3 regions of the Isoptericola aurantiacus genome follow, and region 2 is predicted to be linked to each of the others. Evidence: predicted binding sites of a transcription regulator. Region 2 holds the regulator's gene; each other region holds the start of a gene.
The links. The regulator LexA, encoded in region 2, represses DNA repair genes until DNA is damaged. The targets are predictions, from matches to a motif close to TCGAACANNTGTTCGA.
Positions count from the first base shown of each region.

Region 1 (6,176 bases), on a different contig from region 2:
GCCCGGGGCGCCGTCGTCGGACGCGGGCTAGCGTGACCCGGTGACCACGACTCCCGACGACGGTCCCCGCGACGCCGTCACGGCTCCCGCCGAGCCGCTCGCCCACGGGCTCCGGCCCCGCCACCTGACGATGATGGGGCTCGGCTCGGCGATCGGTGCGGGGTTGTTCCTCGGCTCGGGCGAGGCGATCGCCACCGCCGGGCCCGCGGTCCTCGTCAGCTACGCCGTCGCCGGCGCGATCGTGGTGGCCGTGATGCGCATGCTCGCCGAGATGGCGTCGGCCACGCCCGCCTCCGGCTCGTTCTCCGTCTACGCCGAGATGGCGCTCGGCCGCTGGGCCGGGTTCCTGCTGGGCTGGCTGTACTGGTTCATGCTCATCATGGTGCTCGGCGTGGAGGTCACCGGCGTCGCGGAGATCGTGTCCGGCTGGTGGCCGGTCGTGCCGCAGTGGGCCGTCGCCGCGGCGGTCGTGGCGGTGCTCGGCGGTATCAACCTGGTCGGTGTGCGGCAGTTCGGCGAGGCAGAGTTCTGGTTCGCCCTGGTCAAGGTCGGCGCCATCGTGGCGTTCCTCGCCGTCGGGCTGCTCATCGTCCTGGGCGTGATCCCCGTCGCGGGGTCGGTGCTGGGGGACTGGGCCGCGCACGGCGGGTTCGCCCCCGCGGGCGTCCCCGGGGTGGCCGCCGGCCTGCTCGCCGTCGCCTTCGCGTTCGGCGGCGTCGAGATCGTGGCGATCGCCGCCGCCGAGGCGCACGACCCGCGCGACGCCGTCGCGCGCGCCACCCGCACCATCCTGTGGCGCATCCTGTTCTTCTACCTCGGGTCCGTCGCGGTCGTCGTGGCGCTCGTCCCGTGGGACGACGCCGACGCGCTGACGTCGCCGTTCGTCGCGGTGCTGGAGCTGGCCGGGCTGGACGGCGCCGCGCGGCTGATGGAGGTCGTGGTGGTGCTGGCGCTGCTGAGCGCCTTCAACGCGCAGGTCTACGGCACCTCGCGGATGCTGTTCTCCCTCGGCGAGCGGCGTGACGCACCCGCACCGGTGACGTGGGTGTCGCGGCGCGACGTGCCGTGGGTGTCGGTGCTGGTGTCGGTGTTCTTCGGGGTCGTGGCGGTGCTGCTCAACTGGCTGCTGCCCGACGCGCTGCTGTCGGTGCTGCTCAACGCCGTCGGCTCCGCGCTGATCGTGGTCTGGTTCCTCATCGCCGTCTCGCAGCTGCGGCTGCGGCCCCGTCTGGAGGCAGCGGCCGCCCGGACGGGCGAACCGATGCGGTTGCGGATGTGGGCCTACCCGTGGCTCACCTGGGCCACGCTCGCTGCGCTCGTCGGCCTGGCCGTGCTCATGCTGTCCGACGCCGCGGCTCGCGCCCAGCTCCTGGCGACGGCAGGTCTGGTGGTCGTCATCCTGGGCGCCTACCTCGTCCGGCGGCGCATGGCTGCTCGGCGCGCCGCCGTCGCCGGCCCGCAGGTGGGAGCATGAGCGCCATGGGAGAGCTCCTCGCCGTGTGCCGTGTCCACCAGCTGCTGCCCGACGCCGGGACCGTCGGGATCACCGCCATCGACAAGCGGCCCGTCGACGGCCGCGTGCGGGCCGGGCGGTACGGCCTCTACGCCGACGTCCAGGCCGACCGCCAGAACCACGGCGGCGAGGAGCAGGCGGTCTACGCCTACGCCGCCGAGGACGCGGCGTTCTTCGAGCCGGAGCTCGAGCGGGAGGTCACCCCGGGGCTCTTCGGGGAGAACCTGCGCACCGGGGGCCTGGACGTCTCGGGGGCACTCATCGGGGAGCGCTGGCGGGTCGGTTCGGCCGTGCTGGAGGTGACGCAGCCGCGTACGCCCTGTGGCACCTTCGCCCGCCGGCTCGGCTCCCCGCCCCGCTGGGTGCGGCGGTTCACCGAGGTCGGACGGACCGGCGCCTACCTGCGGGTCGTCGAGCCGGGCGACCTCGCGGCCGGCGACGCCGTCGAGGTCGTGGCACGGCCGTCCCACGGCGTCTCGGTGGCCGGCTGGTTCCGGGCCTGGAACGCCGGACCCTCGGGGTTCGCCGAGGGCGCGCGGCTCGGCGCCGCGCTGGTGCGGTCCGCCGACGACGGCGAGCTCGACCTGAGCACGGACATGCGGTCCCGCGCCGAGAAGGCCGTCGCCCGGACCGCCGCCTCGTCCTGACGGCGCCCGCGCGGGGCGCGTGGTCCGGTCCGGTCCTCCGCCCGGCCGGACCATGACACGATGACTCGATGAGCGAGCACATCCCCGCCGTCGCCGACCACGTGGTGACCTGCGACGAGGCCGGGAACCGGCTCGGCACGGTCCCGCGGGCCGAGGTCCACACGACGGACACCCCCCTGCACCTGGCGTTCTCCTGCTACCTGCTCGACGCCGAGGACCGACTCCTCGTCACGCGGCGCGCCCTGGTCAAGCGCACCTGGCCCGGGGTGTGGACGAACTCGTTCTGCGGGCACCTGCGGTGGACCGAGTCCGAGCCGGACTCGCTGGTACGGCACGCGGAGCACGAGCTGGGGGCCGAGGTGTCGGACATCCAGGTCGTGCTCCCGGAGTTCCGGTACCGGGCCGTGGACGCCTCCGGGGTCGTGGAGAACGAGATCTGCCCCGTGTTCGTCGCGCGGGTGGTCGGTGACGTGGCGCCGAACCCGGACGAGGTCTCCGAGCACGTGTGGGCGCCGGCGGACCGCGTCCGTGCCGCGGTGGAGGCGACCCCGTGGGCGTTCAGCCCGTGGATGGTGCGTCAGCTCGCCGATGTCGCGGCGGTGCCGGCCGCGCAGCGCACCGACGGCGCCCGGGTCCTGACCGACGCGCTGGGGTTGGACCGGCCCCGCGGCTGAGGGCCGGGGCGAGCATCTCCCTGGCGGTGCCTGGCGGTGCCTGGCGGTGCCTGGCGGTGCCTGGCGGTGCCTGGCGGGGCCGTGGCCACGGTTCCTCCTCCGCCCGCCCACAGCCACGTCCTGACGCCGGTCGTCCACCGCTCGCCCGGTGCCGGCCGATCCGTCGCCGGAACCCGTTGCGCGGTCCGGCGGCGACCGCTACTGTCGAACACATGTTCGAGACCGACGCTTCCCACCCGGCGACGCACGCCGCCGGGCCTCGTCGTGCTCGGACCTCGGGATCCGGTGCGGCCAGTGCCCCGGCCGCACCGGACCCGGCCTTCCCCGGGCTTCGGCCAGGGTCGCCGACGGCTGACCACGGGAGTCCGTTGGAGCGCACCTTCCTGGCGCTCGCGGCGAGGACCGTGGCGCGCTGGACGGGGCTCGTCGGCCACGAGCAGGACCACCGGGCGGTGGTGGCGGAGCACTCGCGATCACGTCCCTCGTCCTCGGCGCGCGCGGTGCCCGACGCACCACGTGCCGCGGTGCCCGACGCACCACGTGCCGCGCGGCCCGTCCCGCGGTCGCGTGACCAGCACGACGCGCTGCTGGACGCCACCCCGGGACCGGATGCCGTGTCGGGGCTGGCCGGCCTGGAACCGGCCGACCTGGACGTCGGGGACCTCGTGGACCTCCTGGCGGCCTGGGAGCGCACGGCGGCGTGGGCTCAGGCGCGGTCGGCCGAGGTGCTCGGTGAGCTCCTGGAGCGTGCGCGCGGATCGGCGGAGCACGAGTTCGTCGTCGACGAGGTCGCCGCACGCCTGGGCCTGAGCCGGCACGCGGCCGCGCAGCACGTCACCGTTGCCCACGGTGCCCGATCGATGCCCGAGGTCGCCGACGCGATGGTGGCCGGGGTGGTGGACCGACGCAAGGCCGAGGCCCTGGTCTCCACGGGGCGGATGCCCGACGCCGTCCGGCGGGGTGTGGTGGCCGACCTGCGACCCGAGCTCGAACGGCTCACGGTCCGGCAGATCCGTGAGCGGTTGCGCCGCGCCGAGATCGCTGCCGACCCGCAGGGGGCGCAGGAGCGGCACCGGGAGGCGCGGCGCGGACGGTCCGTCGTCCTCGAGCCGGTGGACGACGCGATGGCCTACCTGACGGCGTACCTGCCCGCGGACGATGCCGCGCTGGCGTTCGCCGTGATCGACGGCGTCGCGGCGGCGCAGCATCGGGTTCCCGGCGAGGATCGCCGGCTCGACGAGTGCCGGGCCGACGCGCTCGTGGCCCTGGTGCAGGGCCGCCTGGCGACGGGCAGCGCGCGGCGGGACCTGACCGCCGAGCGGGACCTGACCGCCGAGCGGAACGTGACCGCTGAGCGGAACGTGACCGCTGAGCGGGACCTGAGGCTGACGCCGCGCGCTGGGATCCCCGCGTGCGAGTGCGACGGAACGTCGAGTCCCGCGGTCCCGGTCGCACCGGCGCCCGTGCAGGTCACCATCGCCGCCTCGACCTTGCTCGGCACGGACGACCTGCCGGCGATCCTCGCCGGGCACGGACCGATACCCGCACCGATGGCGCGGTGCCTGGCGACCGATCCCGACGCCACGTGGCAGCGCATCCTCACCGACCCGGTCACGGGCGTCCTGACGGACCGCTCGTCGCGTTCCTACCGGCCGAGCCCGCGGCTGCGCGCCGCCGTGGTGGCCCGCGACGTGACCTGCACCTTCCCCGGATGTCAGGTACCGGCGCGGCGTGCGGACCTCGACCACGTCGAGCCCTACGACCCGGCGGCGTCGGGTCCACAGACCCACGGCGACAACCTGCAGGCCCTCTGCCGCACCCACCATCGGGCCAAGACCCTCGGCGGCTGGTCGGTGTCCCGGGACGCGGCGACCGGGACGACACGGTGGACCGCGCCGAGCGGCGGGCGGTACGAGCGCCCGCCGTGCATCGCGGACCCGTCGCTCTCACCGCGCCGGGACGGCGGTCCGCCCCCGTTCTGACCCGAGCCGGCTACCGGCGCGGGGAACGGCGCCCGACGCGAGGCGGCTCGGTGGGCGGCCACTCGCCGTCGTCCGACCCGTCGTCGGCGTCGAACAGCAGCTCCTGGATCGTCCGGTGGACCGCGTCGACGTCGGGGACGTCCGGCAGCCGCATGCCCGCCTTCTCGGTGGCGTCGGAGACGATGAGGGTGCCGCAGCCGAACATCCGGTCCACGAGGCCCATCTCGATGCCGATGTCGTTGATGCGGTACAGCGGGATGTCCCGGCCGACCCGCGTCACCAGCCCGGTGCGCATCGCGATGCGCTGGTTGGTGACGGAGAACGACGTGGACCGCCACCGCATCCACGGCAGGAGCACCCACACCACACCGACCAGGGCGAGCAGTCCGAGGCCGGCCCAGCGGGCGGGGCCCTCGGGGACGAGCATCATCACGGCGACGGCGCCGACCAGCAGCGCGACCAGGAGCACGGTGGGCCAGACGAGGGCCTTCGGGTGCTCGTGCAGCTCGAGGACGACGTGCTCGCCGTCGGTGAGGTTCCGCTCGTTCAGCGCCATGCGGCCATCCTCGCACCCGCTCAGCCGGGGTCCACCATGTTCCAGGCGTGGATCGTCGGCAGCTGATGGGAGTACCCCAGGGCGCAGATCGCGGCGCAGCCGAGCTCCAGGTGGGCCCCGAACGTCGGGTCGACGTCGAGCCACGCGGTCGCCAGGACCCGCAGCAGGTGGCCGTGGGCGACGGCGAGGACGGTCCCGCCGTCGGCCATCACCGGCTGCACCCGGGTGACGACCGCGTCGGCGCGGGCGCGGACGGCGGCAAGCGTCTCGCCCGGCGGACCCGGGTCGGCGCCGTCGGGCCGAGGGACGTCGACGCCGTCGCGGAAGATCTCGTAGGGCCGGCCCAGCACGGCGCCGATCTCGGCCGAGGTGCGTCCCTCGGCCGGTCCGTAGTCCCACTCCACGAGGTCGTCGTCGACCACGACCTCACCGAACCCCGCGAGCTCCGCGGTGCGGCGGGCCCGCGCCAGGGGTGAGCAGAGCACGACGGCCGGGTCGAGGCCGGCGAGCCGCCGGCCCGCGCGACGAGCCTCGGCCTCGCCGGCGTCGGTGAGCGGGACGTCGGTGCGGCCCGTGTGACGTCCCGCGGCGGCCCAGGCGGTGTCGCCGTGCCGGAGCAGCACGAGTCGCGGCGAGTCGGTGGCGGGCAGCTCCATGCGTCGATCGTCCCGCAGGACGGCCGGCTCCGCCGCGGGGGTGCGAGATATGGCATTCTTCACACGTTCGTCACGCTTTGACCCCGGAGGCCGTCGTGCTCGTCTTCGCCCTGATCGGTGCCGCCGGTCTCGTCCTGCTGCTGATCTC
Region 1 covers NZ_JBJBAE010000001.1:726,811-732,986, reverse strand. Annotated here, with positions in the region: gene ACIQLL_RS03290 (TetR/AcrR family transcriptional regulator) at 1-31, shown strand, start outside; gene ACIQLL_RS03285 (amino acid permease) at 41-1,474, shown strand; gene ACIQLL_RS03280 (MOSC domain-containing protein) at 1,480-2,160, shown strand; gene idi (isopentenyl-diphosphate Delta-isomerase) at 2,229-2,834, shown strand; gene ACIQLL_RS03270 (HNH endonuclease signature motif containing protein) at 3,203-4,816, shown strand; gene ACIQLL_RS03265 (PH domain-containing protein) at 4,827-5,372, opposite strand; gene ACIQLL_RS03260 (histidine phosphatase family protein) at 5,393-6,028, opposite strand; gene ACIQLL_RS03255 (NfeD family protein) at 6,124-6,176, shown strand, end outside.
Region 1: ACIQLL_RS03270 (HNH endonuclease signature motif containing protein) is a predicted target of LexA. The motif match lies at 3,039-3,054, and genes of this name have one in related genera.

Region 2 (6,176 bases):
GTCGCCGAGCTGCGGGCCCTGATCGCCGACGAGCTCCCGCGGCCCGCCGTCGAGATCGACGTGGTCGTGCCGTACTCGCGCGGAGACCTCGTGCACCGGGTCCACGAGAACGGTGAGCTCGCCCACGAGGAGCACCTCGCCCAGGGCACCCGCCTGCGCGGACGGGTCGACGCCGCGCTCGCGGCCGAGCTGGACAGCGCCGCCGTCTGACGCCTGTGGACCGCAGGTCCGGCGTCGGCGGGCCACCGTAGGATCGTCCGGTGAACTCGCCCGACCCTGCCGACAGCCCCGCCGAGCCCGCGCCGACGTCCCAGGACGACGTGGCCACCCTGCTGGGCCTGGCCGTCGGGGCGCTGGGCGGCACGCCGCGCGCGGGCCAGCAGCAGATGGCCGCCGAGGTCGCCGCCGCGGTGGACTCAGGCCGCCACCTGCTGGTGCAGGCGGGCACCGGCACGGGCAAGTCCCTCGGCTACCTGGTGCCGGCCGTGCATCACGCCGTGACGGCCGGGGAGCGGGTCGTGGTCTCCACCGCGACGCTCGCCCTGCAGCGGCAGGTGATCACCCGCGACCTCCCGCTGGTGGCGGACGCCGTCGCCCCCCGCCTGCCCCGGCCCGCCAAGGTGGCGCTCCTCAAGGGGTGGCACAACTACCTGTGCCGCCACAAGGTGGCCGGGGGCTATCCCACCGAGGGGTCCACCCTCTTCGACCTCCCGGCCGACCCCGGACCGGGCGAGGGCGCCGCCGCGGAGCAGCACCCGGCATCGTCGGGCGGGCGCGTCGACGACGGTGCGCGGCTGGCGGACCACGTGCGGCGGCTGCACGCCTGGGCCGAGGAGAGCGACACCGGCGACCGCGACGACCTGGTGCCCGGCGTGCCGGACCGCGCCTGGCGGCAGGTGTCGGTGACGTCGTTGGAATGTCTCGGGCAGCGCTGCCCGCTCATCGAGGAGTGCTTCGGGGAGCGGGCCCGGCTGGCCGCGCGGGAGGCCGACGTCGTCGTCACGAACCACGCGATGCTCGGGATCGCGGCCTCGGGGAACCCGAACGTGCTGCCGGAGCACGGTGTGCTCGTGGTCGACGAGGCGCACGAGCTGGCCGACCGCATCACGGCCGCCGCCACCGTCGACCTCGCGGCCGGGACGGTGGAGCACGCCGCCCGGCTCGCGCGCCGGCACGGGGGAGTGCGCACCGACGACCTCGACGCCACCGCCACCACCCTGGCCCGGATGCTCCTCGAGGTTCCCGCCGAACGGTACCCGCAGGGTCTGCCGGACGAGCTGCGTGCCGTCGTCGCCTCGGTGCGGGACGCAGCTCGCGGCCTGCTCACCGAGCTGCGCCCGGACAAGAACGCGGAGGCGGACTCCGGGGTCAAGATGGCTCAGTCCGCCGTCCAGCAGCTCTTCGACGTCACCGAGCGCATGGCCGCCGAGGACACCTCCGGAGACGTCCTGTGGTGCTCGCGCCCGCCGGCGGACGCCCCCTGGGGCGACGGCGTCGCCCGGTTGCACGCCGCCCCGCTGGCCGTGGCCGGGCTGATCGGCAGCCAGCTGCTCGGCGAGCGGACCGCCGTCCTGACGTCCGCCACCCTCGAGCTGGGCGGCACGTTCGACCCGGTCGCACGGTCGCTGGGCCTGGAGGTGTCCACCGGGGGCGACGACGCTTCCTGGCGGGGGGTCGACGTCGGCAGCCCGTTCGACTACGCCACCCAGGGCATCTGCTACGTGGCCCGGCACCTGCCGGCCCCCGGGCGTGAGCCGACCACCGAGGCGCAGCTCGACGAGATCGCCGACCTGGTCGAGGCGGCGGGCGGCCGCACCCTCGGGTTGTTCTCCTCGCGACGCGCTGCCACCGCGGCCGCCGAGGCCATGCGCGAGCGCCTCGACGTCCCGGTGCTGTGCCAGGGCGACGACCAGCTGCCCACCCTGGTGCGCCGGTTCAGCGAGGACCCCGCCACCTGTCTGTTCGGCACGCTGTCCCTCTGGCAGGGCGTCGACGTCCCCGGAGACGCCTGCCGACTGGTGATCATCGACCGCATCCCCTTCCCGCGACCGGACGACCCGGTCAAGGCGGCGCGGGCGCGCGCCGTGGAGGAAGCGGGCGGGAACGGCTTCATGCAGGTCGCCGCGACGCATGCGGCCCTGTTGCTGGCCCAGGGTTCCGGACGGCTCATCCGCTCGGTCACCGACCGGGGGGTGGTCGCGGTGCTGGACCCGCGGCTCGCCACGGCCCGGTACGGCACCTTCCTGGCCCGCTCGTTGCCGCCGTTCTGGAAGACGACGGACCCGCAGCTGGTTCGGGCTGCGCTCCGCCGCCTCGACGCCTAGCGTTGCTGCCGTGACCGAGACCCGCAGCACCACGAAGCTGGCCGTCGTCGGAGCAGGCGCCGTCGGTGCCACGCTCGCCTACGCCTCGCTCGCTCGGGGCACCGCCCGGAACGTCGCGTTGCTCGACGTCAACAAGGCCAAGGTCGAGGCCGAGGTCCTCGACCTGCGGCACGGCGGGATGTTCGTCCCGCAGGCGGAGGTGCACGGGTCCGACGACGTCGAGGTCTGCCGTGGTGCGGACGTCGTCGTCGTGACGGCGGGGGCCAAGCAGAAGCCGGGCCAGTCGCGGCTCGACCTGGCGGAGGCCACGATCGGACTGACGCGGGCGATCCTGCCGGGGCTGGTGGAGGTGGCGCCGGACGCGATCTACATCATGGTGACCAACCCCGTCGACGTCGTGACCTATGCGGCCCAGCAGATCTCGGGGCTGCCGCACGAGCGGGTGTTCGGTTCGGGCACGGTGCTCGACTCGTCGCGGCTGCGTGCGGCCCTGGCGGAGCACTGCGGTGTGGCGACGGGCAACGTGCACGCCTACATCGCCGGGGAGCACGGGGACTCGGAGATCGCCCTGTGGGACTCGGCGCGGATCGCCGGGGTGCCCCTGCTCGAGTGGACCGCGCTGCCGGGACGCCCGCCGCTCGACGACGTGGCGCGCGAGACCATCGCCCGCGACGTCGTCGAGTCGGCGTACCGGGTCATCGCCGGCAAGGGCGCCACGAACTACGCCGTCGGCCTGGCCGTGACGCGCATCGTCGAGGCGGTGCTCAACGACGAGCACCGCGTCATGCCCGTCTCCACGCGGCTCGAGGGCTTCCGGGGCATCAGCGACGTCTGCCTGTCGGTCCCGACCCTGGTGGACGCGCGCGGTGCGACCACGACGGTCGCGACGCCGTTGTCCGACGTCGAGCTGGCCGGCCTGCGGGCGTCTGCCGACCACGTGCGGGCCGTGCAGCGCCGGTTCGGATTCTGAACCGGCGGCGTCGCGGAGCCCGGTTCAGAGGCTCCGCAGCACCGCGACCACCCTGCCGAGGACCTGGGCCTCGTCGCCGGCGATGGGGCTGTAGGCAGGGTTCTGCGGCAGCAGCCAGGTGTGTCCCCCGGTCTGCTTGAAGGTCTTGACCGTCGCCTCACCATCGATCATCGCGGCCACGATCTCGCCCTGCTCGGCGACGTTCTGCCGCCGGACGACGACCCAGTCGCCGTCGCAGATGGCGGCCTCGACCATCGAGTCGCCCGTCACCTTGAGCAGGAACAGCTCGCCGTCGCCGACGAGCTGACGGGGCAGCGGAAAGACGTCCTCGACGACCTGCTCGGCGAGGATCGGGCCGCCGGCGGCGATGCGGCCGACGACCGGGACGTAGGAAGGGCGGGGAGTCTCGTCGCTCTCCCCGTCGGGCGTGGGCGCGGCGGGGACGACGGGCTCGTCCGTGCCGGACGTGCGGCCGGTGACGGGGTCGACGACCTCCATGGCGCGCGGACGGTTCGGGTCGCGCCGCAGGAACCCCTTGCGTTCGAGCGTGGTGAGCTGGTGCTTGACCGACGACGGGCTCGCCAGCCCGACGGCCTCCCCGATCTCCCGCATGGTGGGCGGGTAGCCACGGGACTCGACGGACTCGCGGATCGTCTCCAGGACGCGCCGCTGTCGCGTCGTCAGGCGGTCAGGACCCGGTGCGAGCTGGGAGACGGACGCGAGCGCGCCGTCGTGCGTGCCGGCCGCCCCGGCGTCCGTCTCGCGTGGCGTCGTCATCCGTCTCTCCTGTCGTCGAACCTGTGGTGCTCCGGTGCCGGACAGCCCTTGGACCTGGGCAAACCCGTCGTCGCGCTGTGGTCAGCCTAGGGCAGATCGGCATCGACTTCAAACATCTGTTCGAGATCTCTCGACGCGTGTCGGGGCGCCGTGCTATGAATGGTACAGATGTTCGACGAACATACGTATGACGCACACGCGTTCGATTCCGAGAGGCGGGGACCGATCATGGCTGCAGTTGTCGCAGGTCCGGTGAGCGACCCGGGGTTCGCGGGCCTGGCAGGGCTGAGGCTCACGAGGCGCGGTCGGCTGGTCGTGGCCGTCCTGACCGTGCTGGTCGCCCTGACGCTCGGAGGGTGGGGCGTCGGCGCCGTCGCGGGCGACGGTGGAGAGCCGCTGGAGGTCCGCCTGCACACGGTGGTCCCGGGTGAGACGTTGTGGCGTCATGCGAGCCAGGTCGCGGGGCCGGGGCAGGACGTCCGTGAGGTGGTGGCCCAGATCAAGGAGATCAACGGGATGCGTTCGTCCGACCTGCGGGTCGGGCAGGTGATCGTGCTGCCCCGCGACTAGCGGCACGTCTTCTTGCACCGGGCGGGCTCGGCCGCATACTTTCGTCGGGCAGTCGGGCAGAAGCCCGGCACCGACCGCAGGAGAACCGATGCACTGCCCGTTCTGCCGCCACCCCGACTCCCGTGTCGTCGACTCCAGGACGTCGGACGACGGCGCCGCCATCCGGCGTCGTCGGCAGTGCCCGTCGTGCCAGCGGCGGTTCACGACGATCGAGACAGCGAGCCTGTCCGTCGTGAAGCGCTCGGGCGTGACGGAGCCGTTCAGCCGGGACAAGGTGGTCTCCGGGGTGCGCAAGGCCTGTCAGGGCCGACCCGTCAGCGGGGACGACCTCGCCCTCCTGGCCCAGAGGGTCGAGGAAGCGTTGCGGAGCGCGGGCAGCGCGGAGATCGACGCCTACGAGATCGGGTTGGCGATCCTCGGGCCCCTGCGCGAGCTCGACGAGGTCGCCTATCTCCGGTTCGCCTCGGTCTACCAGGCCTTCGAGTCGCTGGACGACTTCGAGTCCGCCATCACGTCGTTGCGCGCCGAGCACGCCGAGCGGGCCGCGGCCGCGGCGGACGAGGCGCCGACGGACCGATAAGCCCTGGCGCTCGGTACGCCGGGGGCGCATGCTGGACGCCATGACCGCCGACAAGAAGTCGCAGGGGCCCGACGACGCCACCAAGGAACGCTTCAAGGAGGCCTTGGCGAAGAAGCACGCCGCGAGCCACCCGAGCGCCGACGGGGGACGCAACACCGGTCCCGTGCACGGTTCGGAGACCGCCGGCCAGGTCCAGCCGATCTTCCGGCGCAAGTCCGGCTGACCCGGCCGGTCCCGCTCAGCGGGCGGCGGGACCCGGGGGGAACTCGGGTCGCTCGAACGCGTCGCGGATGCGCAGACGGACGGTGGTGGCCATCTCCATGAGCTTGGACGACGCTCCCCGGTGCGTGACGTCGGAGATGTCGGTGACCACGTAGCCGAGATCGCCGCGGGTGGCGAGCATCTGCGCCTCGATGTTCGCCCCGTGGTCGGCGAAGACCTGGTTGACGGCCGCGAGCACCCCGGGCACGTTGCGGTGCAGCAGGGCGATGCGACCCACGCCGGTGTGCTCGAGCTGCAGGTTGGGCAGGTTGACCGAGAGCGTCGTCGACCCCGTGAAGAGGTAGTCGCGCAGCTTCTTGGCCACGAAGTGGCCGATCGACTGCTGCGCCTCCTCCGTCGAACCGCCCACGTGGGGGGTGAGGACGACGTTGTCGAGCCCGCGCAGCGGCGACTCGAAGTGATCGCCCCGCTTCTTGGGCTCGGCGGGGAACACGTCCACCGCGGCACCGGAGAGATGTCCGGACAGGATGTGCTCGCGGAGCGCCTCGACGTCCACGACGAAACCGCGCGACAGGTTGAGGAAGATCGCCCCGGGCTTCATGCGCGCGAACAGGTCCTCGCCGAACAGCCCGGCGTTGCCTGGCCGGCCGTCGACGTGGATGGTGACCGCGTCGGCGATCTCGAGCAGCTGGTCGAGCGTCTCGACGCGCCGTGCGTTGCCCAGGGCCAGCTT
Region 2 covers NZ_JBJBAE010000004.1:209,002-215,177, forward strand. Annotated here, with positions in the region: gene hflX (GTPase HflX) at 1-210, shown strand, start outside; gene ACIQLL_RS13320 (ATP-dependent DNA helicase) at 261-2,324, shown strand; gene ACIQLL_RS13325 (L-lactate dehydrogenase) at 2,335-3,294, shown strand; gene lexA (transcriptional repressor LexA) at 3,319-4,071, opposite strand; gene ACIQLL_RS13335 (LysM peptidoglycan-binding domain-containing protein) at 4,300-4,641, shown strand; gene nrdR (transcriptional regulator NrdR) at 4,730-5,221, shown strand; gene ACIQLL_RS13345 (DUF5302 domain-containing protein) at 5,262-5,444, shown strand; gene serA (phosphoglycerate dehydrogenase) at 5,460-6,176, opposite strand, start outside.

Region 3 (6,176 bases), on a different contig from region 2:
TCACCGTGCTCGCGATCCTGGCCATGCTCGCCGTCGACTACGTCGGACACGTGCGGACACCGCACGCGCCGACCCTCAAGGAGTCGGCGTGGTGGTCCGTCGCCTACGTCGCGGTCGCCATGATCTTCGGACTGATCGTGCTGGCCGCCTGGGGCCCGCAGTACGGTGGCGAGTACTTCGCCGGGTACATCACCGAGAAGTCGCTCAGCGTCGACAACCTCTTCGTCTTCGTGCTGATCATGACGAGCTTCCGCGTGCCGCGGGAGCATCAGCAGCGTGTGCTGCTCATCGGCATCACCATCGCCCTGGTCCTGCGCACGATCTTCATCTTCGCCGGCGCTGCACTCATCGCGAACTTTGCCTGGATCTTCTACCTCTTCGGCGCCTTCCTCATCTGGACGGCGATCGCCCAGGCCCGCGCGGGCACCGACCACGACGAGGAGTACACCGAGAACGGCGTCCTGCGCCTGACCCGGCGGATCTTCCCGACCACCGACGACTACGTCGACCACCACATGGTCACGACGATCGACGGCAAGCGGTACATCACGCCGATGCTCATCGTCATGATCGCCATCGGCAGCGCCGACCTGCTCTTCGCGGTCGACTCGATCCCGGCGATCTTCGGCCTGACGCAGGAGACGTTCCTGGTGTTCGCCGCCAACGCGTTCTCGCTGCTCGGGCTGCGCCAGCTCTACTTCCTCGTCGACGGGCTCCTCGACCGGCTCGTCTACCTCAACTACGGTCTCGCGGCGATCCTCGGGTTCATCGGCGTCAAGCTGGTCATCCACGCGCTGCACACCAACGAGCTGCCGTTCGTCAACGGCGGTGAGCACGTCGAGGCGATCCCGGAGATCTCCACGACCGTGTCGCTGTCGTTCATCGTCGTCGTGCTGACCATCACGACCGTCGCATCGCTCGCCAGGTCGCGCCGTGACGCACGGGTCGGCAGCCGGACGCCGGAGCGTGACGCGTGACCCACGAGCTTCCCCTGTGGTTCGAGGTCACGGCGCTCGCGGCGATCGGCGTGCTGCTCGTCGTGGACCTCCTGATCGTGGCCCGCCGCCCGCACGTGCCGACGATGAAGGAGAGCAGCCTGTGGGTGGCGTTCTACGTCGCCCTGGCGTTGGCGTTCGGGCTGGTGCTGCTGGCGGTCGGCGGCTCGGCGCCGGCCGGGGAGTTCTACGCCGGCTGGCTCACGGAGTACTCCCTGAGCGTGGACAACCTGTTCGTGTTCGTCATCATCATGTCGCGGTTCGCCGTGCCGCGGGAGCAGCAGCAACGCGTCCTGATGGTCGGCATCATCGTCGCCCTGGTGCTGCGCGCCGGGTTCATCGTGGCGGGTGCGGCGATCATCGAGCAGTTCGTGTGGGTGTTCTACCTGTTCGGTGCCTTCCTGGTCTACACGGCGGTCAAGCTGGTGGTCGGCGACGACGACGAGGAGTACTCCGAGAACGTGGCGATCCGGCTCCTGCGGCGAGTGCTGCCCGTCACGGAGCGCTACGACGGCGGCCGGCTGCGCACGGTCGTGGACGGTCGACGGACCTGGACACCGATGCTCGTGGTGTTCTTCGCGATCGGTTCGACGGACCTGCTCTTCGCCCTCGACTCGATCCCGGCGATCTTCGGCCTCACCCGCGACCCGTTCATCGTGTTCACCGCGAACGTGTTCGCTCTCATGGGACTGCGTCAGCTGTACTTCCTGCTGGGCGGGCTGCTCGAGCGGCTGGTCTTCCTGCCGATGGCGCTGGCGGCGATCCTCGGGTTCATCGGGATCAAGCTCGTCCTGGAGGCGATGGCGGAGAACTCCGTGCCCTTCATCAACGGCGGGCAGCCGATCCGCTGGGTCCCGGAGGTCCCCCTCTGGCTCTCGCTGGTCGTCATCGTCGGTTCGCTGGCGGTGGCGACCGTGGCGAGCCTGCTCACGACCCGCAGCACGACGCCGTCCGACGTCGGCAGGGGCCCGGACGCGTCCTGACGGTGCGGGTCGCCACGGTCTCAGCCGCCGAGGCTGCCGATCACCGGGACCCACTCGCGCGCGGACCGTTCGGTGACGAGCCCGGCGCGCACGAACGGGTCGGCGTCCAGCAGGTGGAGCGCCACCTCGGCGTCCGGTGCCTCGAGGATCAGGAGCGCCCCGGCCGACCGCGCCGCGGTGGCGGGCAGCGGGCCGGAGACCACCACCACCCCGGTGGCGTGCAGGTCGCCGAGGAACTCCCGGTGCTCGGGTCGCACGGCGTCGAGCCGCTCGGGTTCGGCGGCGTAGGTGTAGGTGACAGCGATGATGGCCATGGCCGACATCCAAGCAGATGCGCCCGGGGCCGGTGGGCGTCCGCACCCCACCGACGGGGTGACGCTGTGGCATGGAACACCTGTACGAATGTCGGCGCGGCGCCGTAGGATGCTGCGGTGAGCAACCGCCTCGTCGTCTCCGGTGCCCGTGAGCACAACCTGCGCAACGTCGACCTCGACCTGCCGCGCGACTCGCTCATCGTGTTCACCGGTCTGTCCGGGTCGGGCAAGTCCTCGCTGGCCTTCGACACGATCTTCGCCGAGGGTCAGCGTCGCTACGTCGAGTCGCTGTCCGCGTACGCGCGGCAGTTCCTCGGGCAGATGGACAAGCCCGACGTCGACTTCATCGAGGGGCTGAGCCCTGCGGTGTCGATCGACCAGAAGTCGACCAACCGCAACCCGCGCTCGACGGTCGGCACCATCACGGAGGTCTACGACTACCTGCGGCTGCTCTTCGCGCGGGCCGGCACCCAGCACTGCCCGGTGTGCGACGAGCCCGTCCAGGCGCAGACCCCGCAGCAGATCGTGGACAAGATCCTGGAGCTGCCCGAAGGGACGCGATACCAGGTGCTCGCCCCGGTGGTGCGGGGGCGCAAGGGGGAGTACGCCGAGCTCTTCTCCGAGCTGCAGACCCAGGGGTTCGCCCGGGCGCGCGTGGACGGCGAGGTGGTCCAGCTCGCCAGCCCGCCCGCGCTGGAGAAGAAGCTCAAGCACGACATCGAGGTCGTCGTCGACCGGCTGGTCGCCCGGGAGGGCGTCCAGCGCCGGCTGACGGACTCCGTCGAGACGGCGCTCGGCCTGGCGGGCGGTCTGGTGATGGTCGAGCTGGTGGACGCCGGCATCGACGATCTCGACCGGGTGCGCAAGTACTCCGAGAAGCGGTCCTGCCCCAACGACCACCCGCTGAGCCTCGACGAGATCGAACCGCGGACGTTCTCGTTCAACGCGCCGTACGGGGCGTGCCCCGAGTGCACCGGGATCGGGTTCCGCCTCGAGGTCGACCCGGAGCTCGTGGTCCCGGACCCGGAACGGACGTTGCGCGAGGGCGCGGTGGCGCCGTGGGCGCAGACCTCGTCGGAGTACTTCGAGCGGGTCCTCACGGCGCTCGCGGAGGAGATGACGTTCTCCCTCGACGTCCCCTGGCGCGCGCTGCCTGCCCGGGCACGCGAGGCGATCCTGCACGGGCGCAACCACAAGGTGCACGTGCGCTACCGCAACCGCTGGGGCCGCGAACGGCAGTACTCCACGGGCTTCGAGGGGGCCATCACCTTCATCGAGCGGCGGCACTCCGAGACGGAGTCGGACTGGTCGAAGGACCGTTACGAGGCGTTCATGCGTCAGGTGCCGTGCCCGACGTGCTCGGGCGCCCGGCTCAAGCCGGAGGTCCTGGCCGTCAAGGTGGGGTCCAAGTCCATCTGGGACGTCTGCCGCCTGCCGATCGCCGACGCCAAGGAGTACCTGGACGCCCTCGAGCTCGGGACGCGGGAGCGGGCGATCGCGGCCGAGGTCCTCAAGGAGATCCACGCCCGGCTCGGGTTCCTGCTCGACGTGGGTCTGCACTACTTGACCCTGGAGCGCGCGGCCGGCACGCTCTCCGGGGGCGAGGCGCAACGGATCCGCCTGGCCACGCAGATCGGTTCGGGACTGGTGGGCGTGCTGTACGTGCTCGACGAACCGAGCATCGGCCTGCACCAGCGGGACAACCGGCGCCTCATCGACACGCTGAGCCGGCTGCGGGACCTGGGCAACACCCTCATCGTGGTCGAGCACGACGAGGACACGATCCGCTCCGCCGACTGGATCGTCGACGTCGGCCCCGGCGCGGGGGAGCACGGCGGGCAGGTCGTGCACTCCGGCGACTACGCCGGTCTGCTCGAGGCCGAGGGATCGATGACCGGTGCCTACCTGGCGGGACGCCGCGCGATCGCGCTGCCGGCGACCCGGCGTGGCGTCGACCGCAAGCGTCAGCTCACCGTCGTGGGAGCGCGCGAGAACAACCTGCGTGACATCGACGTCTCGTTCCCCGTGGGGGTGCTCACCGCCGTCACGGGTGTGTCCGGCTCGGGGAAGTCGACCCTGGTGAACTCGATCCTGCACACGGTGCTCGCCAACGAGCTCAACGGGGCGCGTCAGGTGGCCGGGCGCCACACCCGCGTCACCGGCACGGACCACCTGGACAAGGTGGTGCACGTCGACCAGGGGCCGATCGGCCGCACGCCGCGGTCCAACCCGGCCACGTACACCGGGGTCTGGGACCGGGTGCGCAAGATCTTCGCCGAGACCGAGGAGGCCAAGGTCCGCGGCTACGGGCCCGGCCGGTTCTCGTTCAACGTCAAGGGCGGTCGCTGCGAGGCCTGCTCGGGTGACGGCACGCTGAAGATCGAGATGAACTTCCTGCCGGACGTCTACGTCCCGTGCGAGGTGTGCCACGGCGCCCGGTACAACCGGGAGACCCTCGAGGTCCACTTCAAGGGCAGGACGGTCGCCGACGTGCTCGACATGCCGATCGAGGAGGCCGCGGAGTTCTTCGCCGCGTTCCCGGCGATCTCCCGGCACCTGACCACGCTGGTGGAGGTCGGCCTGGGGTACGTCCGGCTGGGTCAGCCCGCACCGACGCTGTCCGGGGGCGAGGCGCAGCGCGTCAAGCTCGCCAGCGAGCTGCAGAAGCGGTCCACGGGGCGCACGGTCTACGTGCTCGACGAGCCGACGACGGGGCTGCACTTCGAGGACATCCGCAAGCTGCTGGGTGTGCTGCAGTCCCTGGTCGACAAGGGCAACACCGTGCTGGTCATCGAGCACAACCTGGACGTGATCAAGTCTGCGGACTGGATCGTGGACATGGGTCCCGAGGGCGGCTCGGGCGGCGGGCTGGTCGTGGCCGAGGGCACCCCGGAGGAGGTCGCCCGGGTCGAGGCGAGCCACACGGGGCGCTTCCTGGCCGAGATCCTCGAGACGCTCCCCGACGTGCCCGTGGACCCTCCGGCACCGCCGGTGTCCGCACCGACCGGAGCACGCGGGAAGGCCGGGAGCCGGGCACGCGCCGCCAAGCGCCGCGCAGCCTGACCCCCTACGGTGTCGCCATGGGAGCCCACCACTCGTACGCCGTCACCGTCACCTGGCCCACCGCCTCGCTCGACGCCGGCAGCCCGGCCGGCGCGACGTCGTCGTACACCGCGTACACCCGCGACCACGACGTCGCCCTGCCCGGCCGGCCCGTGCTCCCCGGCAGTGCCGACCCGGCGTTCCGGGGGGATCCCGAGCGGTTCAGCCCCGAGGACCTGTTCGTGGCGAGCCTGGCGCAGTGCCACATGCTGTGGTTCCTGCACCTGGCGGCCGAGGCCGGTGTCGTCGTGCGCGAGTACTCCGACGACGCCACCGGGACCATGCGCGTCGAGGGCCGTGGTGAGGGGCAGTTCTCCGACGTCACGCTCCACCCGCGCATCGTCGTCGATCCGGGGGAGAAGGCCGACGACGAGCACGTCGCGGCGTTGCACGAGCGCGCCCACGCGCTCTGCTTCCTGTCCCGCAGCGTCAACTTCCGGGTCCTGGTCGAGCCCGCGCCGCTGCACCTCACCTCGGACGCGACCTGACCGGTCGGACGGCCCCGGCCGTTCCTGCCGTGTCGGCGCGCTGACCTAGTCTGTGCCCATGGCCGACCCAGCGACCTACCGACCGAAGCCGGGGGAGATCCCGACGTCGCCGGGCGTGTACCGGTTCCGCGACCCGCACGGCCGCGTCATCTACGTCGGCAAGGCGAAGAACCTCCGCCAGCGGCTGTCCAGCTACTTCCAGGACGTCGCCAACCTGCACCACCGCACCCAGCAGATGGTCACCACGGCCGCCTCCGTGGAGTGGACCGTCGTCGAGACGGAGGTCGAGGCGCT
Region 3 covers NZ_JBJBAE010000002.1:433,147-439,322, reverse strand. Annotated here, with positions in the region: gene ACIQLL_RS08875 (TerC family protein) at 1-977, shown strand, start outside; gene ACIQLL_RS08870 (TerC family protein) at 974-1,978, shown strand; gene ACIQLL_RS08865 (YciI family protein) at 1,999-2,292, opposite strand; gene uvrA (excinuclease ABC subunit UvrA) at 2,410-5,355, shown strand; gene ACIQLL_RS08855 (OsmC family protein) at 5,373-5,882, shown strand; gene uvrC (excinuclease ABC subunit UvrC) at 5,941-6,176, shown strand, end outside.
Region 3: uvrA (excinuclease ABC subunit UvrA) is a predicted target of LexA. The motif match lies at 2,365-2,380, and genes of this name have one in related genera.